3 regions of the Moritella viscosa genome follow, and region 2 is predicted to be linked to each of the others. Evidence: predicted binding sites of a transcription regulator. Region 2 holds the regulator's gene; each other region holds the start of a gene.
What was found. The regulator sigma-54, encoded in region 2, starts transcription at its own class of promoters, with help from an activator protein. The targets are predictions, from matches to a motif close to GTTGGCACGNNNNTNGNNT.

Region 1: BT797_RS17350 (HAD-IIB family hydrolase) is a predicted target of sigma-54. The motif match lies at 5,671-5,689, and genes of this name have one in related genera.
Region 3: BT797_RS02245 (4Fe-4S dicluster domain-containing protein) is a predicted target of sigma-54. The motif match lies at 8,141-8,159, and genes of this name have one in related genera.

The regions. Positions count from the first base shown of each region.
Region 1 is NZ_FPLG01000110.1:51,744-62,723, reverse strand. It holds gene BT797_RS17380 (sulfite exporter TauE/SafE family protein) at 1-209, shown strand, start outside; gene BT797_RS17375 (putative bifunctional diguanylate cyclase/phosphodiesterase) at 295-2,190, opposite strand; gene BT797_RS17370 (putative pterin-binding protein) at 2,190-2,699, opposite strand; gene BT797_RS17365 (DUF4184 family protein) at 2,979-3,698, opposite strand; gene BT797_RS17360 (DUF4399 domain-containing protein) at 3,873-4,301, opposite strand; gene trhO (oxygen-dependent tRNA uridine(34) hydroxylase TrhO) at 4,490-5,494, opposite strand; gene BT797_RS17350 (HAD-IIB family hydrolase) at 5,728-7,542, shown strand; gene BT797_RS17345 (glycosyltransferase family protein) at 7,595-8,824, shown strand; gene BT797_RS17340 (sugar phosphorylase) at 8,856-10,685, shown strand.
Region 2 is NZ_FPLG01000088.1:110,870-121,849, reverse strand. It holds gene mgtE (magnesium transporter) at 1-273, opposite strand, end outside; gene rapZ (RNase adapter RapZ) at 419-1,282, opposite strand; gene hpf (ribosome hibernation promoting factor) at 1,484-1,771, opposite strand; gene BT797_RS12650 (RNA polymerase factor sigma-54) at 1,803-3,314, opposite strand; gene lptB (LPS export ABC transporter ATP-binding protein) at 3,365-4,090, opposite strand; gene lptA (lipopolysaccharide transport periplasmic protein LptA) at 4,106-4,567, opposite strand; gene lptC (LPS export ABC transporter periplasmic protein LptC) at 4,590-5,150, opposite strand; gene kdsC (3-deoxy-manno-octulosonate-8-phosphatase KdsC) at 5,147-5,695, opposite strand; gene BT797_RS12625 (KpsF/GutQ family sugar-phosphate isomerase) at 5,697-6,668, opposite strand; gene BT797_RS12620 (calcium/sodium antiporter) at 6,716-7,684, opposite strand; gene BT797_RS12615 (BolA family protein) at 8,009-8,266, shown strand; gene murA (UDP-N-acetylglucosamine 1-carboxyvinyltransferase) at 8,278-9,540, shown strand; gene degS (outer membrane-stress sensor serine endopeptidase DegS) at 9,650-10,735, opposite strand; gene BT797_RS12600 (Do family serine endopeptidase) at 10,833-10,980, opposite strand, start outside.
Region 3 is NZ_FPLG01000015.1:8,707-19,686, forward strand. It holds gene bepA (beta-barrel assembly-enhancing protease) at 1-399, opposite strand, end outside; gene BT797_RS02205 (YebC/PmpR family DNA-binding transcriptional regulator) at 635-1,354, shown strand; gene BT797_RS02210 (PhnA domain-containing protein) at 1,486-2,055, opposite strand; gene BT797_RS02215 (enoyl-CoA hydratase/isomerase family protein) at 2,251-3,372, shown strand; gene yiaY (L-threonine dehydrogenase) at 3,604-4,752, shown strand; gene BT797_RS02225 (helix-turn-helix transcriptional regulator) at 4,898-5,812, opposite strand; gene BT797_RS02230 (formate dehydrogenase accessory sulfurtransferase FdhD) at 5,809-6,699, opposite strand; gene BT797_RS02235 (DUF3305 domain-containing protein) at 6,905-7,384, shown strand; gene BT797_RS02240 (DUF3306 domain-containing protein) at 7,374-8,000, shown strand; gene BT797_RS02245 (4Fe-4S dicluster domain-containing protein) at 8,274-9,983, shown strand; gene BT797_RS02250 (TorD/DmsD family molecular chaperone) at 10,008-10,607, shown strand; gene BT797_RS02255 (twin-arginine translocation signal domain-containing protein) at 10,631-10,825, shown strand; gene BT797_RS02260 (formate dehydrogenase subunit alpha) at 10,838-10,980, shown strand, end outside.

The DNA of each region.
Region 1 (10,980 bases), on a different contig from region 2:
TTGTTAGCTCAATTAGCCGTCTCACTATGGTTGGAATACGCGGTGAATTAACATCGGACATGCTACTCTTTTCCGCTGTATGTATTCCTATCGTACTTGGCGTTAGTTGGTTTGCCAAACATTACCCACCACCGATCAGTTTAGACACTATGCGTAAAATAGCTTTTTGTATGTTAATGGTTATCGGCTCTAGTTTATTATTTAGATAGCGAGATATGATTTAGATACACAGATAAAAATGACAAGTTAACTCTTGACTTATTACAACGTCCTGAAGAGTGTCTTCATATTATATTAACTAGAATATATAGAACTAAAATTGTCTTGTAAAATGCATGCAATTTCATTACTCGGGACAGGCTTGTAGAACAGGTAGCCTTGGCCATATTCGCAGCCTTCTAGATAAAGTTCCTCGTGATTTTCAGTGGTTTCAACCCCTTCAGCCACCACCTGCATACCGAGTCCATGGGCTAGGTTGATAATGGTTCGAATAAAACTAATATCCTTAGGTAAATGACTTAGTTCTTGAATAAAGACTTTATCAATTTTTAGTTTCTGAAATGGCATCTTTTTGAGGAGACAGAGCGAAGAATAACCAGTCCCAAAATCATCCAGTGCCAGCTCGACTCCCAAACGACGTAACTTTTGTAGAATGTCAGGTGAGCTCTCAATATCTTGCATAGTTGTATCTTCAGTAACTTCGATAACTAACTGGTCTGCTGGTAAGCCTGTAACGGATAGCGTACGACTGACTATAGCCACAAGATCATACCGCGTATACATAGCTGGAGAAATATTAACAGAAACTTGAATCAATGGTAGACCAGCTTCCCTCCATACCATATTTTGTGAACATGCTTTTCGTAATACCCACTCATTTAGCTTCTCTGCTAAGCCAGATTCTTCTGCGATAGAAACGATCTCAAGCGGTGGGATGTGACCATATTGCTCATGACGCCATCTCAATAAAGCTTCAACCAACATTATTTTTTTCGTCTTGAGGCAAACGATAGGTTGGTAAACCAACTGGACCTGATCGTAGCGTAATGCTGCCTGTAAACTTTCTGCTAATATGCTATAACGTAAAACACTATCATTCATTTGTTGCTCAAACAATCGATAGCACACATCCGCATCTTTTTTGGAAAAGTACATAGCCGTATCAGCATTATTTAATAGCTTATCAGGATACTCAGCATCATCAGGAAAAACACTAATTCCTATACTTACATTTGGATATATCCTGTAACCGTGCACATTTATCTCACAATTAATCTGTTTATGAATATGCTGTGCTAACTGGACACATTCATCTGAATTTGTGATGTGTTTCTGAATGATGCCAAATTCATCCCCTCCCAAACGCGCGACAACATCTGACGAACAAACACTCTGCGCTAAACGTGATGCGACCTCCTGAAGCAGCGCATCTCCAACTGCATGTCCGAGTCGATCATTTACCTCCTTGAATCCATTCATATCGATCATATGGACAGCCGCACGGGAATTATTACGCTGAGAATTTGTAATAGTTTTTTCCAAAGCATATTGAAAGAAGTGGCGATTTGCTAAGCCAGTCAAGCTGTCATGTAATGCTTGTTTACGATTAACAGCGCTCTCACGAATGACTAGAAAAATTAAAATACTGCCACTAAGCAATAGACCGAACAAAAAAATGTTAGCGTCATTCTGAAGACTGTAAACATGTTTCAGGCCAGCCCAAGCTCTATCCCCAGAGAAACTCCTTATGTTAAACTCCCTCACCTGCGTTTGTAAGGGCTTAAGCTCCTGCGCTATTCTTATCGCATTTTGCTCACCCATTTTGAGATTCAGCACCTCTGATTCAATTTCAACCAAGCGCTGTTTGATATTCCGCAATAACTCAATTGCGCCAGGCTGGCTGCGAAATTCGCGGGTTTCCTCTCCTACCGATAACACCCCAATCCGACTCCAAAGCAGTTCAAAACGTAGCTGTAAATCTTCTGCTCCCATATCATTTAGGGCTGTCCTCCTTAATGCTTGAATGAATTTGAGCATTTCTAGCTCCAATTCAGAAGCCGTCCAGCCGACTGTTTTCATCGAGTGAGTCAGAATATCCGTAACTTGGGTATTACGTTGAGTGCTAATAACTGAGCTGACAGCAAACATAAGTACGACAAAAGTGAGAATGAAAATTTTGACTCTTTTCATCAATACACTTCCAAGCTAGTAAGCTGCCAAACCATCTCCTCATAGCGCTTAATAGTATCTAGCTCTGAATAATCAGACAAAGGGTAGATAATCCAGATAGGCCCCTTATCACGCACTCGCATGAAAACCCCATCAGTTTTTATTGCTAGAAGTATTGGGTAGTCCCTGAGTGCAGCCAGATCAATTTCAGCATGGTAATCGTTCAAAGCTTTCGCTACTAGCTTATGCCCTGAAGCCCCCACTTTTTCTAGTAAGTCATTGAGCAACACCCCTTCATAAACATGTAGCCCTTTAGTCCAAGGTGTGTGGGTAGTAATTTTGGTTTGGGGAAGTTGTTCCAACATTTGACGATCAAACAGGGCCTCACGATTAGCATTTGTATTACTAATATTTCCCCTAACAGTAAGGATGACGGCACCTTCTGGCTTAGATAAATCAGCGGCCATGCTCCCTAAAGGTAATCCTAGTAGTCCGGTTAACAAAAATACCGTCACAATTTTTATCTGCATGCTGTTGATTCCTGGTTACTTCAATTTCAAATAAAAGTTAGAAAAATCATACCAATAACATAGCGAAATACACTTTTATGTACGCAATAATAGAGTTAACATCCATTTATCGCTTATATTAAGAGTGTTCCGCTAGTGTATGAAAAACAGGCAACATCTTTTCATACAAGAAAAAGTAAGGCAAATCTAAAACACTAAATTGTGAATAAGGGCAAGTTTGAGTTAGCCGTGGAGCGCTCGGTTCCAAGCCAGCGCGACTTGACGCAGAAAGAGTGTAATTCATTCGTTATAATATTTTTTATCGGCCTGTAAATGTACCATAAATGCATACATACACATTCCACAAATACCGCCCACAATCCCACCAATAGCAGAACGAACTGCGAACTCAATAATAACCGTCGAGCCATGAACAATATTTGCCAATAAGACAAAAAAAACAATGCTTATAGAATACACAAGCACACCTATGATCAACTTACCCTGATATTGTTCTTGGCGATTTTTAATGACTGCAAACACGTACCACACAAACAAAGCCGCTAGGCCCAATATCCCCCCGCCGTATTGGTTCAACTTGTACATGGGCAACGAAAGTATTTCTCTATTCCAGAACTCACTATTCACAACGAACAAACCATCAAAATGACTTGTCGCATCCCACAATACATGACTGTATGCACCGATCAATACCCCAAGCACGACTAAAAAATACGAAGACTTTCCAAATGACCATTCCCTTCGCGGTAACCGAAATAGCTCAAGAGTCGGCCCCTCAATCCATCGATACCAAACAAGTAACATCAAAAGTGACGGAAGAAGACAATAAATAAGCACCCCACTCTCCGAATGGCCTGGAGCTTCTGTTGGACTAAGTGCTAAAAGATATGGGAAGTCGGGAGACATACTTCCTACAACCATCGCAGCAAGCGGAATCCTTCCCCGCGCAATGACTGATACAGGTAGCGCAACTACAGCGTGTGATAATGTGTATGGCATCGTTTTATTCACCTAACAGCTTGTTATACGGAATTACGTATAACGTGAACTCCAGTTTAATTTTCATAAACAGTACCAAATACACGATTAATTACAAATAGATAATGATAAATAGCGGTTCTAAACCAAAAACAAAACGAGTAACAACGGAGGCTAAGTTGATTAATGCACAGTCTATTTGACCGTAACCGTTATTTTCGTCGACATTAACGGTTTATCATGAGGGACATGAGCATAATTCCCAAGCAGTAACTGTAAAGTATGTTTACCTGGTTTTAGTGTTAGCTGTGTTTCCGTTTGACCCCCACCAAAATGCCGTACTTTATCTGTTGCTTGTAACGGTTTAGTCAAATTTGGCAGCACCTTAGTATCAATAAGCAAGTGGTGATGAGCCGTTTTTACTCGATCTATTCCCGCTGGCGCAATACCCATTCCACGTAAACCAAACCTAACCCTAAATGTCTGTGAAACTATATCCCCATCTGCTGGACTAATAATGTATACATCGACACCTGGCGGCGCTAAATTACCCGATTCTTGCTTCAATGCAAACGCATTAAATCCGACAAGGAGTAATGTAATAAACAATAATTTTTGTAACATACTTAGCACCTCATTAATGAATATTTTCACCACATTCCATTAATTGTAGACTACACCCCAAATTATAAATAATAATCTCAAACTGCAGATAATAAAAAACCGCGAGTAAGCTACCATTCCAAGTAACCTAACCAGCGGTTTTTATTCTAAGCCTTTATTAACTTATTTAAGCATTTATAACCCAAATATTACTTCGCGTTTTGCTCAGCTTTTTTCTTTGCTTTTTCTACGCGACGTTCATCAATGATGTGTTTAATTTCACCACCGATGTGTGACTCACCACGCTTTTCAGCAAGTTCCATTTGACGTTCACGCTCAGCAAAACGGCTACGCTGTTCATCTGTCACTTGATCATGACAACGGTGACAGCTAAGACCTTTCACGTAATGCTCACTTTGCAGTTCATCTTGTGTTAACGGGTAACGACAAGCGAAGCATTGATCACATTCGCCTTGTTCTAAATCGTGATTTACAGAAACACGACCATCGAATACAAAGCACTCACCTTCCCACATCGTTTCTTCTTTTGGCACTTCTTCAAGATACTTAAGAATACCACCCTCTAAGTGGTAAACGTCATCAAAACCTTGCTCTTTTAAATAAGCAGTCGATTTCTCACAACGAATACCACCAGTACAATACATCGCTACTTTCTTGTGCTTTTCTTTGTCTAAGTTGTTTTTCACATACTCAGGAAATTCACGGAAAGTCGCTGTGTTCGGGTTTACAGCATTTTGGAATGTACCGATCTCAATTTCATAATCGTTACGCGTATCAATCAGAATCACTTCAGGATCAGAAATAAGTGCATTCCAATCTTTCGGTTTAACATACGTACCAACAACTTGGTTAGGATCAATACCTTCAACGCCCATAGTTACGATCTCTTTTTTCAATTTAACCTTAGTACGTAAGAACGGATTCTCATCGTTATAAGATTCTTTGAAAGAGATTTCGCCCAAACTTGGGTCTTGAGATAAAAAGCTTAATACAGCATCAATACCTGCTTGTGGCCCAGCAATTGTACCGTTAATACCCTCGGCCGCTAATAACAGCGTACCGCGAACATCTTGGCTTTCCATTTTTGCTAATAAAGGCGCGCGTAACGCTTCGAAATTCTCTAAACGTACAAATTTGTATAATGCACAAACTGTAATTTGAGCGGTATTTTTTGTAGTAATTGGTACTGACATTTGGTTATTCCCCATTGAGCTAACTGGAACGTAAATCCAGAGCTGTAGATTAAGGCGGCGATATTAACAGAAATACCCTATATCGACCAGAAAAATTGATCTAGCTCAACAAACATCCCTTATTGAAACGCTTAACCCTACACCTTGGAGGTAGTTTTTTGTTAGGTTAATCAATATCTGGCACAGTTATTGATTGATTTATTGTAAGACTCGCTCATTCAAGGATGGCTATTATGATGACAAACCCACAACTAACCGCATTTATTGAACGTAATAAGCTAGAGACTGCTTATTTAACCGATGCAGCAAAATGGTACACAGGGCTCATATCTGCAATCAGAGCGCACCAGTATCGTGCAATAAACAGTATGATAACAAATGTTGATCGTTCAAATGACAAACAAGCATCTGTTTTAATTGGTATTAATGGCTGCCAAGGCTCGGGTAAATCAACACTCGCCGATTATCTCGCGACCTATTTAACCAGTGCCTATAAAATGAATGTAGCCGTTATCTCTATGGATGATTTTTATTATAGCCACCAGCAACGTAAAAACCTATCAGAGCATGAACATCACTTATTACAAACTCGGGGGGTGCCAGGAACACATAATTTATCACTCGCGCACAGTACCTTAGATAAGCTGCAATCCGCTAACAATAAATCAACGCCAGTTGCCCTGCCTCGGTTTAATAAAACTACCGATAACCCGTACCCAGAATCAGAATGGCCAGTAATTCATGGCGCTGTCGACGTCATTATTCTTGAAGGTTGGTGCTTAGGCGTACAGGCACAAACAGATGAGGCACTATTAGACCCCGTCAACCAGCTCGAAGCATCAAAAGACAAATACGGTGTTTGGCGTCGTTATGTGAACAATCAGATCAAACATCACTACACAGCGCTTTATGAACGACTTGATATGTTAGTCATGCTTAAAGCTCCGAGTTTCAATACCGTTTACCAATGGCGACTTGAGCAAGAATTAAAATTAAAGCAGCAAGCGCTGACGCTCAATTCCCCGCTTGATCGAGTCATGAACGAATCTGATATTAAACGGTTTACAGCGTATTTCGAACGGCTCACCAAACATGGATTAACGACATTACCCGCATCATGCAATTGGGTGTTTGAAATGGACAGTAACCACAACATAGTGCACTCATACCGTCCTCAATCAATGCAGCTTGATCATTACCCTGCTATTTTTACAGATCTTGATGGTACTTTGCTCGATCATGACAGCTACAGTTTTACTCCCGCATTAAGTACGCTCGCCAAATTAAAGCGCGCTGCAATCCCCGTTATTCCAAATACCAGTAAAACCTATGCCGAATTACTCGCACTAAGAAAACAGTTAGATTTAAATGGGCCCTTTATTATTGAAAATGGTGCAGCCATTTACATCCCTGTTAACTACTTTAGCCACCAGCCTATCGGTACAATACAACAAGATGGTTACTGGGTTAAATCGCTAGTACATTCACGTGACCATTGGTTATCACTGCTGCCGACAGTGCCTGTAGAATTAACCACATTGTTTACCAGTATGAATACTATGACACTTAACGACATTGTTGATGCGACAGGATTAGATGAGGCAAGTGCAGCACTTGCAAGTCAAAGACAATATGGCGAACCCATACTCTGGAAAGGTAATGCAGCTCAGAAACAAATATTCATCCAACACTTTAAAAAACAAGGTGCTACGATTTTAGAAGGCGGACGTTTCCTACATATTTGTGGTGATTGTAATAAAGGTAAAGCAATGAACTGGTTAATGAATCAATTTAAATTATTTAATCCACAGCAAACGCCTTACTCCATTGCACTCGGTGACGGTAACAATGATATTGCCATGTTAGAAGCTGCGCAATATGCCGCAATCATTTTATCTCCAGTGCATATTCCACCTAAATTAAAACGTAGACAACACTTAATCACAAGTAAAAGTACAGGGCCAACAGGCTGGGCTGAAGTACTAGCTACATTATTACCCAAACTATTACCCAAGGTATTACCTGAGCTTGAACTAATAACGGTTTAAATTTTAAAACATTAATTCAATACTTCGATTCAAATACTAAGGAAGGTTTATCATGGCTGATTTTTATCAAAATGGTGTAATTACAACACTACATAACCTAAACCAACGTTCATTAGAAGCAATGGAAGCAGAACTCACTGAATTTTCAAAACTGCGTCCTATGTCCTTAATTCTCCCATCGCTATTCTCTGAGTTAGAAGGTGAAGCACTGCCTAATATTATTAATCATTTACAAGATGTCCCGTATTTAAACGAAATTGTGATCGGCTTAGACCGCGCTAATGAAGAACAATATAAACACGCGTTAAAATTCTTCGGCGCATTGCCACAGCATCACCGTATTTTGTGGAATGATGGCCCTCGCCTGCAAGCGCTTGATGCTGAACTTGCTGAACTTGGCTTAGCGCCCAAAGAATTAGGCAAAGGCCGTAATGTCTGGTACTGCATGGGTTACACACTTGCATCAGGGAAATCAGAATCAGTGGCGTTACATGATTGCGACATTCTAACCTACGACAGATCACTGCTCGCACGCTTGATTTATCCCGTTGCGAACCCGCAATTTAACTATGAATTTTGTAAAGGTTTTTACGCTCGCGTTGCAGACGGTAAAATTAATGGGCGTGTTTCTAGATTACTCATTACGCCATTATTACGCTCACTTAAACGCGTTGTCGGCCATAACGATTACCTTGAATACATGGATAGTTTCCGTTATCCGCTCGCAGGTGAGTTTTCATTCCGTAAAGATGTACTTAACGATATTCGTATCCCAAGTGACTGGGGATTAGAGATCGGAGTATTGTCAGAAATGCACCGTAATTATTCCCATAATCGATTATGCCAAGCTGATATTGCTGATGTATACGATCACAAACATCAAGATCTATCATTGGATAATGAAAATGGCGGTTTATCAAAAATGTCGATTGATATTACCAAGGCATTCTTCCGTAAGTTGGCGACTCAAGGTCATACCTTCACCAATGAAAATTTCCGCACTATCAAAGCAACCTATTACCGTATAGCCTTAGATTTTGTTGAAACTTACTATAATGATGCAGTCATGAATGGCCTGACTCTCGACATTCACTCAGAAGAAGAAGCGGTTGAAATGTTTGCGCAGAACATCATGATCGCAGGGCAGAACTTCCTCGATAACCCAATGGAAAAACCGTTTATGCCTAGCTGGAACCGCGTAATATCGGCAATGCCTGACGTATTAGAACGCCTCAAGGAAGCTGTTGAACTAGATAGAGCTGAGTTCATTGCTCAACTATAAGAGTCGCAAAATTAAAAAATGGATGGTGACGATGTTAAATCCAAATATTGAATTACTACAGCGAGTAGAACAACAGATCAGTACAATTTATGCGGATATTAATTTATCCGTATCAATCGAAGTGCTGGCTGCAGAATTGATCAGCACAATGCGGCTAACCGATCACTTTCATACGCCGACACCACAAATAAATCATTGGTCTGAAAAAGATACTATATTGATAACCTACGGTGACAGTATCCTCAATCAGGATGAAAAACCCCTGCAGACATTGCATCATTTTTTACAACATTACTGTGCAGATACAATTAACAGTGTGCATATTCTGCCATTTTTTCCGTATAGCAGTGACGATGGTTTTTCGGTTATTGACTACGCCAGTGTAAACGATGCATTAGGTGATTGGGATGATATAAAACAGATAGCACAGAGTCATCATCTTATGTCTGACTTAGTCATCAATCACTGCTCTAGCCGCAGTAAATGGTTTGACAACTTCATTCGTGGCGAAGGTACTGGTTATGATTATTTTTATACCGACTCAACTTATTCACTTTCAAACGCGACAGTCTCAACTAATGGCGATAGCAGTACCGACCGTCACGATATAGAAGCCGTCGTGAGACCACGTACATCTCCTTTATTCAGAAGCACACAAACCGCCTCTGGCGAACAGCAAGTGTGGTGCACCTTTAGTCATGACCAAGTCGATCTCGATTTTACTAATCCCAAGGTACTCATCAATTTCGTGTCCATTATCCGTCAATATTTAGATAATGGCGTGAAGATATTCCGCCTCGATGCGATCGCCTTCTTGTGGAAGAAAGCAGGCACGCCTTGCATTAACTTACCCGAAACTCACGAAATTGTACGTTTACTCCGAACCTTAATCGAACATGCACGTTCAGACGCCGTTATAATTACTGAAACCAATATTCCCAACAAAGAAAACCTTACCTATTTTGGTAATGGCAACGAAGCACATTGTATTTACAATTTCGCCCTACCACCCTTATTGGTAAATACCTTGATCACCGGTAATTGCCAATACTTAAAACAATGGATGATGAGCATGCCACCAGCCCAAAATGGCACGGCTTATTTTAACTTTATCGCATCGCACGATGGTATCGGCTTACGACCAACAGAAGGTTTATTGTCAGATCAAGAGATAAATCAGTTAGTCACTACGATGCAAGAATTTGGTGGTAAAATATCTTGGCGAACAGTGACGGCAGATACTAAAAACACCTCGAATTCGGAAGAAAAAAAAGTGCGTAAGCCTTATGAGTTAAATATCACCTTATACGATGCATTAAAAGGAACAACAGCAGGTAAAGACGAATGGGGGCATGCACGTTTTATCTGTGCTCATACGATCATGCTCGCACTAGAAGGTATCCCTGGGATCTACATTCATAGTTTACTCGGCACGAGTAATGATTATAAAAAGCTCGACCACACGAGTCATAATCGTTCTATCAATCGACATCGCTGGGCACTTAATTCACTAACAAAGCAACTTGATAACCCCGAAAGCCAACATGCTCGTTCATTACATGATATTAATCATCTGATCACATTAAGAACTGCGCAACCCGCATTTCACCCAAATGCCACTCAATTCACCTTACAGTTAGGCGAACAACTCTTTGGATTTTGGCGACAAAGCATAGACCGTAGCCAAAGCATATTTTGCATCAGTAATATTTCAGATACGCAACTTACATTACCGCTAGCCAATGTGAACTTAATCAGTAGCGATTTTTGGTATGATTTAATTACCGGGGATACTATCGAGGATATTAGCCAAATATTAACACTCAAACCCTACCAGACATTATGGTTGAGTAACCGATAAAATGAACATAATTTAACGCTAGGGTTACCCTACAGTAGCCCTATTATTGATAACATTTAATTTAAATAGCTAAAGAATAATGAGTCTTTTATAAGTCATTATCACCTAATCTAAAGCATAATAATAACAAAACAGTTAACCTCACAACTTTTAACGTCAAATTAACCACTCTCACAAATACATCCATTTACACCTTCAAATGTAACCTTCGATTGAAACCAAACTATTTTTAAGTATTTATACTAGTTAAAAAACGTTTCGATTGATGAATTTTCAAACAAATAAAAACTTTATT
Region 2 (10,980 bases):
AGCAACAAGGGATTCCGTATCCATCATTTTGAGAATACTGGTTTTGGCATCTTCATTAAGTTCGTCAAGGATCTCACCCTGCATTTCTGAGTCGGTCAAACGCCACAGTACTTTACGACAAGCTGGTGGTGATGATTCCAGTAATAACGCAATATCACAAGGGGGAGTTTGGTAGAGCATTCGTTTCACGTGAACAAACATACCACTATCAAGTGCTTCGTTCACTTCGCTTAAACGTAGGTGTGTGCTGTCATGCTCCATCTTTTCTGGCATATGTAGTCCCCATTCTTATCATTCTTCTGCAAGACCTTGCTCGCTGGTGCTGCGTAATTCTAGCTTAATCTGTATTTATAATCAGCATTAACAATAAAGTATAATAATTAACTGTATAGATTGTTAAAGCCATTGCAAATGAGTCCTAGCTAATTTTATGTTTGTTTTTTTCTAAGGTTTGATGGCGAGTTTGCACTACACGATTTTGTAGTTTAAAGCTCTTTGCTAATTGTTCAGCAATGAATACTGAACGATGTTGGCCACCTGTACAACCGATAGCAACTGTGACATAACTGCGGTTGTTTTTTTCTAACATTGGTAACCAAGTCGTGAGTAAGTTTTCAATTTGTTGGGAAAAGCTCATTACATCAGGTTGTTGACTCAGGTATTTAATAACTGGTTCATCAAGACCTGTATAAGGTTTTAATTCAGGGATCCAATGGGGATTTGGTAGAAAACGGACATCAAATACATAATCGGCATCCATAGGTAGGCCATGTTTAAAACCAAACGATTGAAATACTAAGACAAGTTGGTTGTTTTTCTTTCCTAAAATGCGTTCTTTAATTTGTTCACTAAGTTCATGAATGTTGAGTTCAGTAGTATCGATTTTTAAATCAGCGAGTAAAGCTAAAGGGCTTAATCGTTTCTCTTCTATTTCAATGGCTTGCGATAGGGATAGTTCGTCTTTTGTGAGAGGGTGAAGACGTCTGGTTTCACTATAACGTTTGATGAGCACAGATTTATTGGTATCAAGAAATAAACTAGTTAACTCGGTGCTCGCTCTTAACTCAGCAATGATGTCGTTTAATTCTTTTTTTTCTGTTGGTAAGTTACGGACATCAATACTCACAGCCATTTTTTCGGTTTGGTCATTTAAGGTTTGTAGAAGTTGCGGTAGTAATTTTACTGGCAGGTTATCTACGCAATAGTAGCCTAGATCTTCAAGTACGCGTAATGCAATGGATTTTCCGGACCCTGATTGGCCGCTGACTATTATTAATTTCATCTTTTGTCCTCACATCTGCGCAGTAAATATATCGTGACCATAGTCAACACTAGGTTGCTAATTTAAAACTTACAGCGATATAAAATAATGGGGTCATTATCCCGCAATTGATTTGGATATGATATGTTTTAATTATGTCAGAAGCATTAATACCTAAAGGAAAAATGGTTTTCCTTTAGGTTATTTGTGGCGAGGTTAAAATTAATGGCGAATCAACTTCTCTTTATGCTTAATCACTTGGCGATCGAGCTTATCCATTAAGCCATCAATTGCGGCATACATGTCATTGTGTTCATGCACGGCAAAGATCTCACCCCCATTTAAATGTATTTTTGCTTCTGCAATTTGAAGTAATTTTTCAACATTTAAAATCACATGAATATTGTTTATATGATCAAAATGCCGTTCTAATTTGGAAAACTTGCTATCAACGTAATCTTTCAGTGAGTCTGTAATGTTTACATGTCTACCGGTTAAATTAATTTGCATATATGTCTCCCCTATGAAGGTTGGATTAGCCCTATAATAGGCTTTTACGCTGATTAGACGGTGGTATACTTAGTGCCTCTCGATATTTTGCAATCGTACGTCTAGCCACTTTGATACCTTGATCAGCAAGTAAATCAGCAATCTTGCTGTCACTTAATGGTTTAATGGCATTTTCTGCCGCGACCAATTTTTTTATTAATGCACGAATAGCGGTTGATGAACATTCTCCGCCATTGTCAGTACTGACATGGCTTGAAAAGAAAAATTTAAGTTCAAAAATACCACGTGGTGTATGCATAAACTTCTGCGTTGTTACCCGTGAAATCGTTGACTCGTGCATCTCCACTTCTTCGGCAATATCATTTAAAACCATAGGTTTCATGGCTTCATCGCCATATTCAAAGAAATCAACTTGGCGTTGAACAATACTTTTCGTTACTTTTAGTAAGGTTTCATTACGGCTTTCTAAGCTTTTAATAAACCATTTAGCTTCTTGTACATGGGTTCGAATAAACTGCCCGTCGCTGCTATTACGATTGCCTGTCGACAAGTTTGAATATTCATTGTTCACTTTTAATCTTGGCACAATGTCAGGATTTAACTCTACTACCCATTGATTATTTTTTTTCTTTACTAAAACATCGGGAATAACATACAGCCCTTCAGTCTGATCAATTACGTTGCCAGGTCTGGGTTCTAGACTCTGTATTAATTGCATGATCTCTTTAAGTTGTGGTTCTTTTAATTTTGTCTTACGGCTTAATTGACGGTAGTCGCGATTGCCCAATAAATCCATGTGAGACTGAATTATTTGCTGACATTCTGTTAACCAAGGTGTGTTTTTAGGTAAATGCTGGAGTTGGATCAATAAACATTCTTGTAATGAGCGCGCAGCAACGCCGATGGGATCGAAATGCTGAATACGCTTCAATACAGCTTCGATTTCATCTAATTCAATTTGTTCTTCACTACTGCTACTGTCGCTGAGTTCTTGGTGATCGCTATTGACGCTAGACAGGATATCTTCACAAGTCTGATTAAGGTAACCATGATCATCAATGCCATCAATAATCGCAACAGCAATAGCACGATCAGTGTCAGTAAAGGGGGTTAATTCCATTTGCCACATGAGATGCTCATATAAGCCTTCGCTAGTCTCACCTTGATAGACTTGGTCTAAGCCATCAATACCGCCACCCGCACTGCCGTGAGTCTGTATTTGAGGAGTGTAGACATCATCCCAATTACTGTCATTAGGTAGTTCATCTGGCATTGCTTCACTGGCGAGCGCATCACTCACTTCTATTTGGCTGGCATCGGTAACAGTGTCGTTATTATCCAGATTATGCTCATCGCTACTTTCTGCACCATTTGGCTGAGCTGTATTGGGATCTTCTTGTTCCAGTAGCGGATTACTGTCTAATGCTTCTTGAATCTCTTGTTGTAACTCCAAGGTCGATAATTGTAATAATCGAATCGCTTGTTGCAACTGTGGCGTCATTGCCAGAGATTGACTCATACGAAGTTGTAATGATGGCTTCATCTAACGACTACTCTCTCTCTTCCTTAATGCGGTAACGTATCAATATCAAACTATAGTCGGAATTGATCTCCAAGGTATACTTCTTTTACTTTTTCGTTGGATAAAATCTCTTCAGAAGTACCTGATGCGATCAAATGTCCATGGCTCACAATATAAGAGTGTTCACATACATCGAGCGTCTCACGTACGTTATGGTCGGTAATTAATACCCCTAAACCACGATCTCGCAGATGTTGAATAATTTTTTTAATATCACCAACCGAGATTGGATCAACGCCAGCAAACGGTTCATCTAATAAAATAAACTTTGGATCTGCTGCGAGTGCGCGGGCAATCTCAACGCGGCGGCGTTCACCACCCGATAAGCTCATTCCTAAACTATCGCGAATATGGGTGATATGAAATTCTTCTAATAATTCTTCTAACTTTTCTTCACGTTCGAAACGCGTTAGTTCAGTTCGTAACTCTAAGATTGCCATGATATTTTTCGTTACCGATAAACGACGAAAAATAGATGCTTCTTGGGGTAAGTAACCAATACCTTGTTGTGCACGAATGTGCATTGGCTCATGCGTTAATTCTTGGTCATCAATGAAGATTTGTCCATGATCTCGCTTAACCAAACCAACTACCATGTAAAAGGTGGTGGTTTTACCTGCGCCATTAGGCCCAAGTAAACCAACAATTTGGCCTGATTCAACTTCGAGACTCACATCTGACACAACTTTTCGTTTGTTATAACTTTTTGCTAAGTGTGATACTTTTAAACGTGCCATATGAATTCATTTACTCTAATTAGTTTTGTTGTCTTCAGGAGTGAAAATAGTGATCACTCGATCGGATTCATGCTTGCCGCTTTCGGCTATCATTTCTTGTTTGTCAATTTGGTAGATGATCTTGTCACTTTTAACTTCGCTATCAGCTTGGCGTAAACGTGCATTTTTTGACAAAGTTAAGCGTTTTTTACCCAGTTCGTAGCGGATCTCATCAGATTCGGCCTTAATTTTTTTACCGTCATCAAGCTCTTGATAAAAAGTAGCTGGCGACCCTGTGGCAATCATTACTTCTGTGCCTTTTTCGCCCGAGCTTAATACCGTGAGTTTATCGGCATTTATTAATATCGTCCCCTGAGTAACCACTACACTGTCATAAAATATTACTCGGTTCTCTTTAATAAATACTTCTTGACGTTTGGAATTAACGACAACATTTTCTTTAAAATCAGACTCTAATGCGAGAGCTGAATTACTCATGAATAATGTTAATAGTAAAACTTTATATTTTTTCATCATTAGTATAAATCGCTTCAACTTGCTTAAGGATTGTCATGTATTCTTGCTTTAAATCACCTTCAAGTCCGACACCTGTTTGATGAAATAAGTCCCCTGAAATGGTAATCAATTGATCGCTACGCACCAAGTTTTTGGCAAGCTCTAATTGTAAATAACTGGTAGTTATAACATCAATATAATCATTTTTGTTCATGTTTTTGATAACAACATCATTTCGTAGTGTTGCTACATCGTCACTACTGAAGTTACCTTCTTTTGCTTGGATTTTCCATGTCGCTTGCGCATTTTCATCATAAATAATAATAACGGGGTTAGTAAACATTGTCATGCCTAACTCACCATAATGCTCCATGCTATCTGCAAAAATGCGACGTATAATTTTTCCTTCAGTACTAAACTCAACGCTACGTAGAATTTGAGCAGTGAAATCAGGCTGATATTCGGTTGACGTTGCAGTTGTAGACTCGTCATCAGGTGAAAAAAAACGCCAAATGCCAAGCGCACAAAGAAAAAGGACCACAAACCCCATATTTTGACGACTCATACAGAGGTGCCCTGTGCTTGGTCTAAAATCCCTTTGGCCAATAGAATTAGATCTGCTAATTCTCTTACAGCACCAAAACCACCGCGAATGGAGGTGCTAAAGTCGGCACTTTTTTTAACAAGGGGGTGGGCATCGGCAACGGCAACGCTGAGTCCACAAAGATTCATTACCGGTAAATCAATAACGTCATCACCAATATAACCAACATGCTCTGGCGATATTTTTAGTTCTTCGATCAGCATATTAAATGCGATGACTTTATTGTCTTGGCCTTGATAGATATGTTTAACACCTAAACCTTGCATACGGTTAGCTACAATCGTGGATTGACGGCCAGTGATCACAGCAACTTCGATATCGGCATTAAGGAGTGATTTTACGCCAAAACCATCGCGAGTGTGAAAGGCTTTTAGTTCTTCACCGTCGTTACCCATGTATACGCGGCCATCAGAAAAAACGCCATCTATATCACAAATGAGCAGTTTTAATGTTTTTGCTTTGGTTAAGATGTCTTGTGAGATTGGGCCGTATAATGTATTAATCATTTTATAGTACACCTGCGCGTAGTAAGTCATGCATGTTGAAGGCGCCGACGGGCTCTTGTTGTTCATTGATGACAATTAAACCGTTAACTTTTTTGTTTTCCATGACGGCAAGGGCTTCTGCAGCCAAGATATGTCCATTAATAGTAACACATCTGTGTGTCATTACTTCACTGATTGGGGTTTGGTGAATATCTATACGTGCATCAAGGATACGGCGTAAATCACCATCTGTGAAAATACCAACTAGCTTAGTCCCGTCATTAACAGCCGTCATACCAAGACCTTTGCGAGAGACTTCTAATAGTGCGTCAGAGATAGTCTCGGTTTGTTGTACGCTTGGTACGTCGTCACCTTTATGCATAATGTCTGAAATACGTAATAATAATTTTCTGCCTAGGCTACCGCCGGGATGAGATAGTGCAAAATCATTTGCGGTAAACCCTTTTGCTTCGAGTAAGGCCACTGCGATAGCATCACCCATCACTAGGCTTGCTGTGGTACTCGATGTCGGTGCTAATCCCAGTGGGCAAGCTTCTTTATCAACTTTAATACATAAACTAATTTTTGCTTCGCGCGCCATGGTTGAATTAGTACTACCTGTCATTGCAATAATAGGAATGCTTAAGCGTTTAAGCACCGGATATAATGCTAGAATTTCATCTGATTCACCTGAATTAGATAACGCAATAACCACATCACCACGTTCAATCATACCAAGATCACCATGGCTTGCTTCGGCAGGATGTACAAAGAACGCAGGGGTTCCTGTACTGGCTAATGTCGCGGCAATTTTATTAGCGATATGCCCTGATTTACCCATGCCAGTCACAATGACTTTGCCTTTACATGCGATTAATAATTCACAAGTCGCGGTAAACGTGGCATCAATATATTGGCTCAATTGAGAAATCGCTGCCGCTTCCGTGTTAATGACATTAAGCGCGCTTTGGCAATAGTTAAACTGACTCGACATGGTTACTCCCTAATGAAAATATTGTTTAATATTGAGATTAAACAGCATTAAATGCTACTAAATATAATGAATTGATACGCAATAAAACCAGCGAGTAAAATGGCACCTTCAACACGAGTAATACGTCCTGGACGGCCTCTAAAGCTCATTGCCATCACCAGAATTAACACCGTCGCGCCAAGCATATAATAGAAATCACGACTAATAATTGCCGGGTCAATCATGCCCGGAGCTAAAATACCAGGTAGTGATAATACGGCTAAAATGTTGAATATATTAGAACCAATGATATTACCAATAGCAAGGTCATCTTCACCTTTAAGTACACCTGTTACGGATGCGGCGAGTTCAGGTAGGCTAGTTCCAATAGCAATAATAGTCAGGCCGATCACTAAATCACTCATGCCAAAATACTGTGCAATAACAACGGCTGAGCCAACAAGAAAATGTGAACTGACAGGTAATGCAATCATGCCGAAGACTAACCAAGCAACCGCTTTCCAGGTTGGCACACCTTCAGGTACTTCATCATTATGTTCTTGGATAAGCGGATCATTACTTGGACGTTTTAATGCTAGGATAGTTAAGGTGATGATAGTAATAAAGAAAAGTAATAATAAAATCACGCCTTCGTACATTTCTAGTTTTAAATCCCATAGTACAACACCTGCCAGTAGTGTGGTAATTAATACCATCGGGATCTCGCGACGGATTGTTGCTGAGCCTACGAGCAGTGGCTTTATTAATGCGGTGATACCTAATACTAAGGTGATGTTGGTAATATTAGACCCAATCGCATTACCAATAGCTGTGTTTGGTGAACCATTAAGTGATGCCGATACTGCGACCATCATCTCTGGCGCAGATGAACCCATAGCGACAATTGTCAGACCAATAACCAGTGGTGAAATACCTAAATTTCTCGCCAGTCCTGCGGCACCATAGACGAATTTATCGGCACTGATGACCAGTCCAATAAATCCAAGAATTAAAATAATAATATTTGTAGTTAACATCGGCACAGTTTAAAAGTTGATATGAAAGAACACTATTTTCGGTCTTTTTGGACTGAAAGAAAAGGTAAATTGTTAAATCTTATTTAGTATTCAAGCTCGAAGGGTATAAATCATCATATAGTTATACTTTTATGATTGTGTATTATACCGATTACTTTTAGAATACCGGGTTATTTTAATACTTTAGTTTTAAGCGCAATTCTTTCTGCTAGATTGCCATTCACTTAAAACTAAACGTGCGGTTAAGGGTCTATTACAATAACGCTAGCGGCATGTACAGTTTTAACTATGCTCAGAATGGCGATATAATAGGATTTAAGTATTATGGATATTAAAGAATTACAAACATTGCTGGAGAATGCATACACGTTCCAGGAATTACACATTAAAGGTGAAGGCAGCCATTATGAAGTTATCGCTGTCGCTGAGATGTTTGTCGGTATGAACCGTGTAAAAAAACAACAAGCTATTTATGCGCCATTAAATGAGCATATTGCATCAAATAGTATTCATGCGTTAACCATCAAGGCATATACACCTGAAGAATGGGTTCGCGAACGTAAATTCATATTACCTTCTTAGGCTGGATTAGAATGGATAAATTTTTAATTAAAGGTCCTTGTCAGTTAAATGGCGATGTGACTATTTCGGGTGCTAAAAATGCTGCACTACCGATTTTATTTGCCACATTGCTAAGTGATGAAACGATCACTCTTAAGAATGTTCCTGAATTAAGAGATATTAAGACCACGTTGCAATTGTTACGTGAGCTTGGTGCACAGGCAGAACGCAATGCAGAAGGTGACGTTGTTATTACTGCTGGTACTGTTAACTGCCAAAAAGCACCTTATGAGTTAGTTAAAACCATGCGTGCGTCAATTTTAGCATTGGGTCCTTTGACTGCTAAATTTTCGACCGCAGATGTTTCTTTACCAGGTGGTTGTGCTATCGGTGCTCGCCCTGTGAATCTACATATTCATGGTTTAGAAATGATGCAAGCAGATATTCGTGTTGAAGAAGGTTACATTAAAGCCCGTGTTGATGGTCGCTTAAAAGGCGCGCGTATCTTAATGGACATGGTCAGCGTAACTGGCACTGAAAATCTATTAATGGCAGCGGTACTTGCAGACGGAACAACCACGATTGAGAACGCAGCAAGAGAGCCTGAAGTTGTTGATTTAGCTAACTTCTTAAACTCACTTGGCGCTAAGATTAGTGGTATTGGTTCTGATGTATTAACTATTGAAGGTGTTGAAGCGCTTCATGGTGGTACATATACTGTGCAACCTGATCGTATCGAAACAGGTACTTTCCTTGTTGCTGCAGCTGTCACTGGTGGTAAAATTAAATGCCATAAAACAGATCCTTCATTACTTGATGCGGTATTACTCAAGCTTGAAGAAGCGGGCGCCAAAATTGAAACTGGTGATGATTGGATCTCACTTGATATGCAAGGTCGTGAATTAAAAGCGGTAAATATCAAGACGGTACCTTATCCTGGTTTCCCTACGGATATGCAAGCACAGTTCACGGTATTAAATACAGTGGCGAAAGGTACGTCGACTATCATTGAAACTATTTTTGAAAACCGTTTCATGCACGTACCTGAATTAGCGCGTATGGGCGCAGACATTGAACTGGAAGGAAATACGGCTATTTGTCGCGATACTGAGAGTTTGACTGGCGCACAAGTAATGGCAACGGACTTACGCGCATCTGCGAGTCTCGTTATTGCTGGTTTCCTCGCTAAAGGTGAAACAACGGTTGAGCGTATTTATCACATCGACCGTGGTTATGAATTTATTGAAGATAAACTACAAGGCTTAGGCGGCAATATTACTCGCATTGAAGATTAATATTCTTCTGACATTGTTGTCGTTTAAATAACGGCTAATAACGTGTAGCATTTGTAAGATATAAAAAGGGCGCATTATATGCGCCCTTTTTATATCTACGAGGTCTGTATTATGGCTGTCTCGCTTGGAGCTCGCCGAGTGTGACGGAGGTATCGAATTGTTTACCTTCTCGTATAACCGTTAAATTAATTTTTGACCCCGGACGCTGTTCTGCCACCATATCCATTAACCAGATAACATTATCAATTTCAGTGCCATTGAATTTGACTACTACATCACCTGCGATTAATCCGGCTTTCTCTGCTGGCGAGTTTGGCGCGGTATTTTGTATGACAATACCTTGATTGGCTTTCAAACCAAGTAATTTTGCCATAACGGTATTTATTGATGTACCTTCAATTCCGATATAACCACGGATCACGCGACCATTGGCAATCAATGCATCCATAATTTTCACCGCGAGCGGGTAGGGAATCGCAAAGCTAATACCCATGGTTTCAACATTTTCGGCCAATTGGAAAGATGCTGTATTAATACCCACTAATTCACCCAGACTGTTTACAAGCGCACCACCCGAGTTACCTTCGTTAATTGCGGCGTCAGTTTGTAAGAAATTCTGATGGCCAGTGGTGCTCATACCAATACGACCACGGGCACTAATAATGCCTTGGGTGATAGTTTGACCTAAGTTGTATGGATTACCAATGGCGAGTACCACATCACCAATATTGGTCTGTTCATGTTTACTTTGTGGGATACTGGGTAAATTTTTGGCATCAATGTTTAACACCGCAAGGTCGGTATATTTATCAAAACCAATTAACTCGGCAGTGAAAAATCGTCCGTCTTGGAGCGCAACAATTATTTGATCTGCATTGGCAATAACGTGATAGTTTGTAAGTAAGTAACCTTTCTTATTCATGATCACGCCAGAGCCAAGGCTTTGCGGACGTAATGTCGGCTTACTATTAATAGTTGATTTTTGGTAGGTACGTGTATAAATATTGACAACTGAAGGCGCAGCGCGTTTAACAGCGGCAGAAAAACTAATTTGCTCATTAAGACCAAGTGAAAATGGTTGAGTGAGTGCTAAACCTTGTTTGTTTTTTAATTGTGGCAATGCTAAAAGTAATATCGTTGCGACAGCGATACCGAGTAAGATACTTTTTGAAATATATGACAACAAACTTTGCACTGAGATATCCCTACGTTACCTATCAAAAATAGCAACGTAGAGAATAGCATCTCTTTCTTGGAGAATGTAGGAAATAACTTGTAAAGTGATGTAAGTGCTAGCGTAACACTAAAAATAAATGCTGGTTACCCCGCTTGATATTAAGTGCCAGTGTGGATTTTTCTGCAGTGAGCAATTCACGTAACTGGGCTAAATTTTTCACTTTATCTTTATTCACACCAATAATAATATCACCTTCCTCTAAG
Region 3 (10,980 bases), on a different contig from region 2:
GGCGATAACCGATGCAAATTCAGATTCACTCTCAGCATATAAAAATAACCCTGTATGTACTTTTACATAACCACCAAGAAATGCTGCCGCATTGATTTCGTCATTTTTAATGAGAAAAAAGTTAAACGGAAAGCGTACCGAATCTGTTTGGCTAATTAGTTTTGCGCCGAGTTCGGCAATGTATTCTTGTAAAACCGGATCGCTGACCATAGGAAAAGAGCCACGTGCGACTTTAATAAAAGCTGCGCCGTATTGACGTTCTTGATCGATCGATAAAGCCGTCACACCCGCGGTGCCAATTTCGGGTAGTTTATTAGTTGCTTGTGCTGAGCTAACGAGACCTAATGTACCGACAAATAATGCTGTACTGGTCAAGCGTAATATTTTTTTGAGATACAAATGGGCGACCTATGCGGTAATAACTAAGTAAATTTAGTTAACATAGTAGAACATAATATTAACCGATAACAGTGACAAATAGTAAGACGGCCTATATTCGTTATAGTTCCGTGGGATGTTTAGCCAATTTTTGTTGATGAAAGATAAGATATTTACGCTTTTGTGGAAAAAATAGTGTTAATCCTGCTAAAATCGACAAGTATTTATTTCAAATTTAAAATGAGAGTGAATTAAGATGGGCAGAGCGTTCCAAAACCGTAAATTATCGATGGCTAAAACAGCTGGCATGAAAACTAAGATCTACTCTAAATATGGTAAAGAGATCTATGTATCTGCAAAAACTGGTGGTGGCGACCCTGATAGCAACTTAAGTCTTCGCCGCATCATTGAAAAAGCGAAAAAAGATCAAGTACCAACACACGTAATTGACCGTGCGATTGAAAAAGCAGCTGGTGCTGGTGGTGAAGATTATGAGCGTGCAAGTTATGAAGGTTTTGGTCCTGGTAACTGTATGGTTATCGTTGAATGCTTAACTGATAATGGCAAGCGTACTTTCACTGAAGTTCGTCAAGCATTCGTTAAGAATGGCGCGAAACTTGGTGCTCCAGGTGCTGTTTCACACATGTTTGATCATCAAGCTGTATTTGAATTCAAATTTGATGATGAAGATGCGGTATTAGAAACATTAATGGAAGCGGAAGTAGATGTTGCTGATGTAGAGAACGAAGATGGTACTATTACTGTTTATGTTCCACATACTGAGTTCTACAAAACTAAAGTAGCCTTATCAGACGCATTTTCTGGTATTGAATTTGATGCAGAAGACATTACATTCTTACCACAAGTTGAAACGGAAGTGACAGGTGATGACGTTGAAATGTTCGAACGTTTCCTTGCAGCACTAAATGATTGTGATGATGTTCAAGACGTATATCACAATGCAATCATTGACTAATTAGTCATGATGTACGGTTATTAACACCGCGCATAAAAAAGGCCGATTACCGCTTCTTTATCAGAATGGGTAATCGGCCTTTTTTGATCTACTCGTTGTCGCGTATTTAAAGACGAGACAAACTAAGCAAATTACATTTTCTTACAGTATGCAGAAATGATCACCATTGCAGTACCGTTGGCACGGCCTTGAATGTGTAATGGATTATCTGTTAAACCGATATTACGGACTGCTGTACCACGTTTGATCACTAAGCTTGAACCTTTAACTGGTAAATCTTTGATGATGTTTACGTTGTCGCCAGCTTGTAAGATAGTACCATTCACATCACGCGCTGGTGAGTCAGTCATTGCTGCAATTAGCACGCCCTTTTCAGCCCATGCTTTTACGTCTTCTTCTAGATACATCATATCAAGTAGGTCACGTGACCAGTCTGCATCTAGGCGATTTAACATACGATATGCAAGTACTTGCACTGCTGGTACTTGGCTCCACATGCTGTCGTTTAGGCAACGCCAGTGATTTTCATCAAGAGTATCTGAGTTGTTGATTTGCTCAAGGCAAGTATCACAAAGCATTACTGCACAGTCAGAGCTTTTTTCTGGTGATTCAGGTAGCTCATAAGCTGATAGGTTAGATTCTGATGTGCACATTTCACATTTAGAATCACTGCGTTGTAATAGCGTTGTTTCGATAGTCATTGAATTAATCCTCTAAATTTTGTGGGGCTATTATGCCACAGCGGAAGTATTTTGGGTATCTTACAATAGGTTTCAATCAGATGTTATCGGCTAACTTGAGCAACGTGCTTGGTTAAATTCACAATCAACGCCTTAGCGAGTTGAATTAATCAACTTAATCTGACTACACTGGTTTTTTATCTAGTCGGAGTTCACATGGAAGCAAGCGTATTATTTGATGAGTTAGCGACGAATGATGGTCATGTCATTGGTGTTATTACCCTTAATAAAGCACGTCAATTGCATGCACTGAGTGCGGATATGTTTCCATTATTACGTCAGCAGTTACTTGCTTGGCAACGTGATAATAGGGTTGTCAGTGTATTGCTGACTAGTGCTGGTGAGAAAGCATTTTGCGCCGGTGGTGATGTTAAATCATTACAACAAGCGTTAACTAGCACTGAAGGGGATGGGGCTAAACTGCAGGTTGTCAGTCAATATTTTATGGCTGAGTACCAAGTCGACTATTTATTACATAACTTTGGTAAGCCACTAATCGTTTGGGGTGATGGTATTATTATGGGGGGGGGCTTAGGGTTGTTTATGGGGGCAAGTCATCGCGTTGTTACTGAGACTGCACGTATTGCTATGCCGGAAATTACCATCGGTTTATTCCCTGATGTTGGTGCGACTTGGTTCTTAAATCATTTACCATACCCTGGTGTTGGATTATTTTTAGGGTTAACTGGCGCCAGCATTAATGCCAAAGATGCGCAATATTTAGGGTTAACCGAGTATTTAATTCCTGCCATAAAATACGCGAATGTGGTGAATGCATTAACCACGCTTGATTGGCAAACTGATACTGCGGTACATCACCAACAAGTTGATCAGCTATTAGCTCAACAGTATGCGGATACTAATTTCATCAATGGTAATTTAATTAATCATCAAGCTTTGTTTACTCAGTTGAGTCTTTATACAGAACTCACTGACGTGATGGCATGTATTCAAACGCACGAAAGTTGTGATCCGTGGTTACAAACCAGCGTTAAAAAATTGCTATTAGGCAGCCCAATATCAGCGCATATCTTGTACCGGCAGGTAAACCAATATACTGAGCTATCGCTAGCAGCATGCTTTCAACTGGAGTTAGATTTAGCGGTGAATGTCTGTCTAAATGCTGATCTTGTTGAAGGAGTAAGGGCTTTGTTAGTCGACAAAGACAACAAACCGAATTGGTTATTTAAACAGATTAAAGACGTACCTGTTGATTTTGTTGATGGCTTATTTGTATCGCCTTGGGTAATCGAATCGCACCCACTGCGCGCGCTGTAATTGATATTTAAATTACCTAATTATGTGACATCTATATCAAAGTGGGTAGGTGAGTTGTTTTGATTTTATAAACCCCTTTATTTTGTAAGGTTTAAAGTTATAATTACCTCAAAGTGGTTAATTTGTTGGTGGGTTGCGCTATCAAATAACGGCACTGAGATAATTATTACTTACAGTGAATTTTAAAAGTGTACTGCGGCAATAATTATTGATTTATTTTGGAGATATATTATGAGCACTGCATTCTTTATTCCTGCTTACAATCTAATGGGCGCAGGCTGTCTAATTCAAGCGGCTGACGCAATCAAATCTCATGGTTTTAAAAAAGCATTAATTGTCACTGATAAAGTGATTAATAGCATTGGCATGGTGAAACAAGTTCAAGATTTATTAGATGCGAGAGGCGTTGAATCAGCCGTTTTTGATGGTACTCAGCCAAACCCGACAACAGCGAATGTTGCTGCTGGACTTGAATTATTAAATTCAGAAGTGTGTGATTTTGTGATTTCGTTAGGTGGTGGTTCACCACATGATTGCGCTAAAGGTATTGCACTTGTAGCTGCTAATGGTGGTCATATTGCTGATTATGAAGGCGTGGATCAATCAGATAAAGCACAACTTCCATTAGTGGCAATTAATACCACTGCGGGAACGGCTTCTGAAATGACGCGTTTTTGTATTATAACCAATGAAACAACACACATTAAAATGGCGATTGTTGATAAAAATACCACACCGTTAATCTCAGTGAATGATCCGGAATTAATGTTAGCTAAACCAGCTTCATTAACGGCTGCAACTGGTATGGATGCATTGACCCATGCGGTAGAAGCGTATGTGTCAACTGCGGCGACACCGATTACAGATGCAGTTGCGATTAAAGCGATGGAACTAATTCAAGCGCATTTACGCACGGCGGTAGCACACGGTGAGAATATCGAAGCTCGTGAACAAATGGCGTATGCACAATTCATGGCTGGTATGGCATTTAATAATGCTTCACTCGGTTACGTACATGCAATGGCGCATCAGTTGGGTGGTTTTTACGACTTACCACACGGTGTATGCAATGCGGTATTACTACCATATGTACAGGCGTATAATGCACAAGTTTGTCCTGCGCGTTTACGTGATGTGGCTAAAGCGATGGGGGTTGATGTGGCAGGCATGACGCCAGAACAAGGTGCAGATGCAGCGATTGTTGCAATTAAAGAATTAGCGTTAGCGGTAGGTATTCCAGCAGGCTTAACAAGCTTAAAGGTAAAGGTTGAAGATATTCCAGAGCTGGCTAAAAATGCACTGAATGATGCGTGTGGTTTTACTAATCCAAAGCAAGCGACCCATGAAGAAGTTTGCGCAATCTTTAACGCGGCAATGTAATCAATTTATCGTTCGCTTAGTTATTATGAACTATCACGATAGAAAGAACGCTAATAGGTAATTTAGAAAGCCCAGGTATTAATTTTAATGTCTGGGCTTTTTATTTGTTATTTTAATCTTTAGCTTCAACTACAATGATAGAGTATCAGCTGGCACTCCAGACTTGTTGACCTGTACGACTAAAGTTATAACCACCGAGTTGATCTCCTTTAGCTTGGATTTTCATATCAGATAGCGACTGTAGCAATTGTTGCTGCAAGGTGCGGAAATAGATATTTTTTGGGATCACGAGTTCAAAAGCTTCGGTACTCAGCGGAATAAACCCTAAACCAAATTCGCCTGCAGTGCTTTGACTCGCGCAGCCCACATCCGCTTCTCCACGGGCAATGCAAGACGCTAGCTCTCGTTCACTGTGACAAGTTTCCGCTGCGGTAAGCATATCGACAGTGTAAGCATGATTATGCAACCATTCACCTAAGGCGCGCATACTACCAGCTCCTTCTTGACGTAGTGCCCAGCGCCAGCGTGAAGTCAGTAACTCTTGTAAGTTTAAAGAGCGTGAGTTTACTAAATCGGCTAATTCTTTATTAACCACTAAGCCTTGTTGACGCTCGAAGGCGTGGATCAGTACCCAGTTTTTATGCCCTGGATATTGCTGTAATAATGCGGGATGACGCAAGCTTGCTTCTTCTGCATGGCCCCAGTGGATCGCACAAATGTCCACATGGCCTTTACTGAGCATGGCTAAACCTTGGCGAGTGCCTGTTGAGGTGTAACCAACTAGTGCGGTGCTGCCAAGCTTTTGTGCCATCTTACCCACGACCAGTTGCAAGAGTGGATCGTCAGAACCTGCGATGAGTAAGCGGTCATTCAGTACGCCGTTATGACAAGACTCCAGTAGCCATTTATCCAACATTGCTTTGGGAAATAACCATTTACCCGTTACTTTCGTTGCAGGCAAGTGGCCATCGTTAGCCAGTGTGTAGACCTTTTTTTCATTCAGGTCTAAATACTCAGCGACTTGCTTTACATTCATAAAAGCAGGGAAGTGTTCGATCATGCACTCTTACCGATTAGTGTTGATGACTGTTCTTGTGATGCTGTTTGTGCAAGCGCTTCTGCGTCAGGGCCTTTGACATCTAAAATTAGGTTTGCCATACCGTTATATACTTGAAAACGATTACCTTTGGCGCGAGCAACCATGGTAATACCCAGTTTTTTTGCTAAGTCGTAACCCATTTGTGTAGCACCGGATCGAGATAATAATACCGGGATCCCCATTTGCGCTACTTTAATCACCATCTCAGACGTGAGGCGGCCTGTAGTATAAAAGATCTTATCTTCACCTGTTTGACCTTTTAACCACATCTCCCCAGCCAAGGTATCAACTGCATTGTGACGGCCTACATCTTCGACAAACGATAAAATAGTGGTGTCTTTACACACTGCACAACCATGTACTGCACCAGCGGCTTTATAAGTTGCGTTGTGGTGAGTTAATGCTTCTAACAAACCATAGAGTTTTGATTGACGTAATCTAGGTTGTGGTAGTGTGATACCTTCTAATTTTTTCATTACATTGCCAAACATTGTGCCTTGACCACAGCCTGAGGTAACGGTTTTTTTCGATAACTTATCTTCTAAACCATCGGTACTTTCACGGGTTATCACCGCTGCAGAATTCGAATCCCAATCAATTATCACTGATTCAATCGCGGCAATATCTTCAATGAAACCTTGGTTTTTCAAGTAACCCAATACCAGTTCGGCAGGGCGGGCACCGAGCGTCATCACTGTTACGATTTCTACCCAGTTTAAGTAAATCGTTAGCGGATGTTCACACGCGATCTCTTTGGTCATGGTATCGCCATATTCATCCATGATGTCGACGGTCATGGTGTGCTTAACTGAAGAGTTGGTTCTAATTATTTTTGGTAATTGCGGCATCCGAAAGTCCTGCTGGTTTATATCTCTATCAAGAATTAAAGCAAAGTTCATTCCAACTTATACCCTGCATCTTGAAGTAACTTGGGTATCACCATTTTATTTGTCACTTATCTTGAACTTGGTCTAAATTTTGCTGAGTAGGGTGCGTTATATAAGAAATTATAAAAATACTAAATAATTATAAAAATAGAATAAAGGAGCATGTGTGCAACAAATTGATGAACATAAGCGCTTAGAAAAAGACGAATCAAGTTGGCCTATTAGGTTTCGTCTTCGCTCTGAAGAAAAGCAAATTGGACGCTGGACGACGTTGTCTTGGTCTATTGATAATGTCGAATTATATGATCTCCACACGCAAGAAGATTTCAGCATCGGAACCTGTTATGAGCGCGTATTAACGTTATACCGCGATGAACGGACAGATTATCGTTTTAACCTCAGCTCACAAGACCCGCATTTGTTTATTGTTTGTGAAGAAAATAATGAGCAGCTATCGCCGTTACTTATCACTGTCGCGCAAAGTGTCGCAAGCAGTTACATGGATGGCGATTATCAAGTGTTACATATTCAAATGCCCTTACCAGTTCAGGCTTGGATGGAAGCATTCATTGGGCGTCATGGCGAACTGATTGAATTTAAAAAGAAACGTTATAAAGATAAAAAAGGACGTTCAAGTGGCAACTAACTTTTTTCAACGTTGGTCTAGCCGCTCTCTGACGGCTAAAGACAAAGCTTCAACAACGTTATCGGAAACGAATGAAGCCGTTGAAGAATTAACTGAATCTAAGCAATTTTCTGAGCCAGTTTATGATGCTAACGCAGAAATTAATCAAGCCGTTACGCTAGATAAAGTGACGAATGATGCGGTAGATAAGCAGAGCGATATTTCAGACAAGAGCAGTGATGACGTATTAACAATTGCAGATGCAGATAGTGTGACATTTGACAGCGGCGTCGTTTCATTTCTAAAGCAGGGGGTTGATAAATCAGTAAAAAAAGCGGCGCTCGCTAAATTATTTCATTCAGATGAATTCAACTATATCAGTGATATGGACGATCATACTGAAGATTTTTCGAACATTCCTAAACTTGACGATAGTATCGCAAAGCAGTTACGTGGTTGGGTTAATGCAGTATTAGAAGAATCTGAGCAAGTAGAAGACCTCAGTATTGAACGAACAGAAGAAGCAGAAATGTCAGCTGTTGAAGATGAAACCGTTGAACCCGTCACGGAAGATTTCAAATTATCGCAAGGCTGCGATGATCCACGTCACAAGACTATTCAGCAAGGTGAGACATAAAGGGACTAATAACCCTTATTTTCATCGGGACAATTTGATACAGGTGTGATCATTTGTAGCGACAAAATGTCTCAATTGGAAATGCCTCAACTGTCCTTATCTGACTTTAGTTCTTTATAGGTCATTTTTTTCCGTTAAAAGTTGGTTCGGTTATTGCTCTATTAGCTACAGCATAAAGTACGGTAAAAATCGTACGGCAGAAAGAGCAGCGGGCACTAAACTCGCAGTTTAATCGGCACCAATTTTAGCGGTGACGAGTATACAGGAATAGCAATGTTAAAAAGTATTCTAGAAACATTTACAGATAGCAATGGTCAAGCACGCTTAAGTGCAATCGCTGGTACGGTTGAATTATCGAATTTGATCCCGCCAACGGTTTCTTACGAGATCCGAGGGAATCTATTGATCATTGGTCCGCACGATACTATTACTGCGCTGGCCCCGCAATTTTCAACACTTAATTCAGTGACACTCCTTGCGACTTCGCAGGCTGCTGAAAACACGGCGAAAACAAGTAATGACATTAAGGTATTTTTTAGTAATAACGTGACAATAAAAGGTTACTTAGGCGCATTCGAAGTGAATTGCCGCGTAGCTGGTACGTTACTTGATACCTATATCAACCTAGCAGAAGTAACTATCGGTGGTGATAGCTTTGATTTAGTGGTTGATATGAGTGCCGAGAGCATTATCAACACCGAGATCCCTGCACCTGGTTATTACCCTGTCGGCAGTGGTAAAGCGGCGATTGCAGATGTGATTGAAACCTTACCTGACATGCTAGGTACGTTTGATAAGCCTAAGTATTTCCGTTTAAACAATGACATTTGTGCACATTCATCCCGTGGTGTGAGTGGCTGTACGCGTTGTGTTGATGCATGTCCAGCGGGTGCGTTATCAAGTAATGGCCATGCGATCGAGATTAACCCGTTCTTATGTCAGGGGGTTGGTACTTGTGCAACGGCTTGTCCGACAGAAGCGATCACGTATGCATTACCAGATCCAGAGAAAACCCAGAACTTCATTTATCGTTTGTTAAACAGTTATCAAATGGCGGGTGGTGTTAAACCAACGATCTTATTCTTTGGTAAGCGTGATGAAGAAAACGTTGCAGCACAATTACCGTCATTACCATCGAATGTGATCCCGATTGCACTGGAAGAGTTAGCAACTGTTGGTGTGGATACATGGTTTAGTGCGCTGATTTATGGTGCGCATCAAGTACTGTTAGCAACCAATATCGCTTACATGCCTGCGACAATTGATCGCGTTTTAAAAAACGAGTTAGCCATTGCGAATAACTTCTTAACTGAACTTGGTTTTGAAGCAGATCGCATTTGCTTGTTTGAACTTAGCTCCGCGGCTGAATTTGTGGCGTTCCCTGCATCTTTGTTGCCTGTGGTAGATGACAAGATCGCTGTGATGGATAGCGGTGTATTAGCCAAGCAATTATCAGGGACTAAGCGTGAAAAATTGTTTAGTGCATTAGATAGATTGCATGCGCAAAGCACAGTTAGACCAACAGTATCTAGCGTACCTGAAAATGCACCTTACGGCAGTGTTGAATGTAAGACCGATGATTGCACGCTATGTATGGGCTGTGTGGCGGTATGCCCAACCCGTGCATTACATGCTGTTGGTGGACACCCCGGTCTGCAGTTTAGAGAGCAAGATTGCGTGCAATGTGGCTTATGTGAAAAAGCCTGTCCAGAGCAAGTTATTAGTCTTAAACCGGGTGTTAACTGGGATGTAGAAAGCCGCCAAAGTACCGTGATGATCCATGAAGAAGAGCCTGCCTGTTGTTTAAGTTGTGGTAAAGCGTTTGCACCAGCATCGATGATTAAAATGCTGACCGAAAAATTACAAGGTCATTCGCAATTTCAGGGGGATGCTATTCGCCGTTTATCTATGTGTGAAGATTGTCGTGTACGCGATATTTTTTCTGACATGGCTGATGATCCAACAAGTCAGTTGCGAGTGTAAAACGAAATGATGGAAACACAAAACATGTCACAGCCAGTTGCTGAAGAAACAAGATTACGTATCGATATTTATAGCTTACTTGCTCACTTATTACGTAAGGCACCCGATGCTGAGGTTATTGATTGGTTAGCGAATTTAGATGTGGATGCACCGAACGAACTTATTCAAACCACGGGTATGTCGGCAGCTTGGCCGTTATTAAAACTCGCGTCACAAAAGACCTTATTAACCGCGGTTGAAGATGAATACCAAGATTTGTTTATTGGTATTGGTCATGGTGAGATCGTGCCGTTTGGTTCTTGGTTCCTCACCGGTTCACTAATGGAAATGCCATTAGCGCATTTACGCCATGATTTGAAAAAACTGGGTTTTCAACGTGATGAAGACGTGAAAGAACCGGAAGATCATATTGCTGCATTGCTCGAAGTCATGACGATGTTAGTCGCAGAAAGTAATCAAAAAGTACAAGCTGAATTTTTTAATCGCCATATCGATACCTGGTTTGAGCGTTTTTGTCAGGATTTAAAGGTAGCGAAAAACGCGGTGTTTTATAGCGCAGTCGCCGAGCTAGCGTTGCAATTTTTAAGCATTGAAAAAATACGTTTTATCGACATAAAAAAATAATAACGATATGAGGATCAAACTGGATGAGTAAACAAAATAAGCCGGATGAAAACCGCCGCCAATTGTTAAAGAATATTGGTTTAGGTGTCACAGCAGGTGTGATTGCAACAGGTGTTTCGACCTCTGTGAATGCATCTGTTGACACGCAAAATAAGAAAGAAAATACAACTGGTTACCATGAAACTCAACACATTCGTGATTACTACGATTCTCTATAAGCGGAGCTCTAAATGAAATTAACTAAACGTTCCGATACGGTCAACAAGGACGAAAAACAACTGGGTATTTCGCGCCGTTCGTTTATGCGTAACTCTTCAATTACTGCCGCTGCGGGGGCTGTCGGTGTTGGTATGTTTGCACCGGGCATGATGAA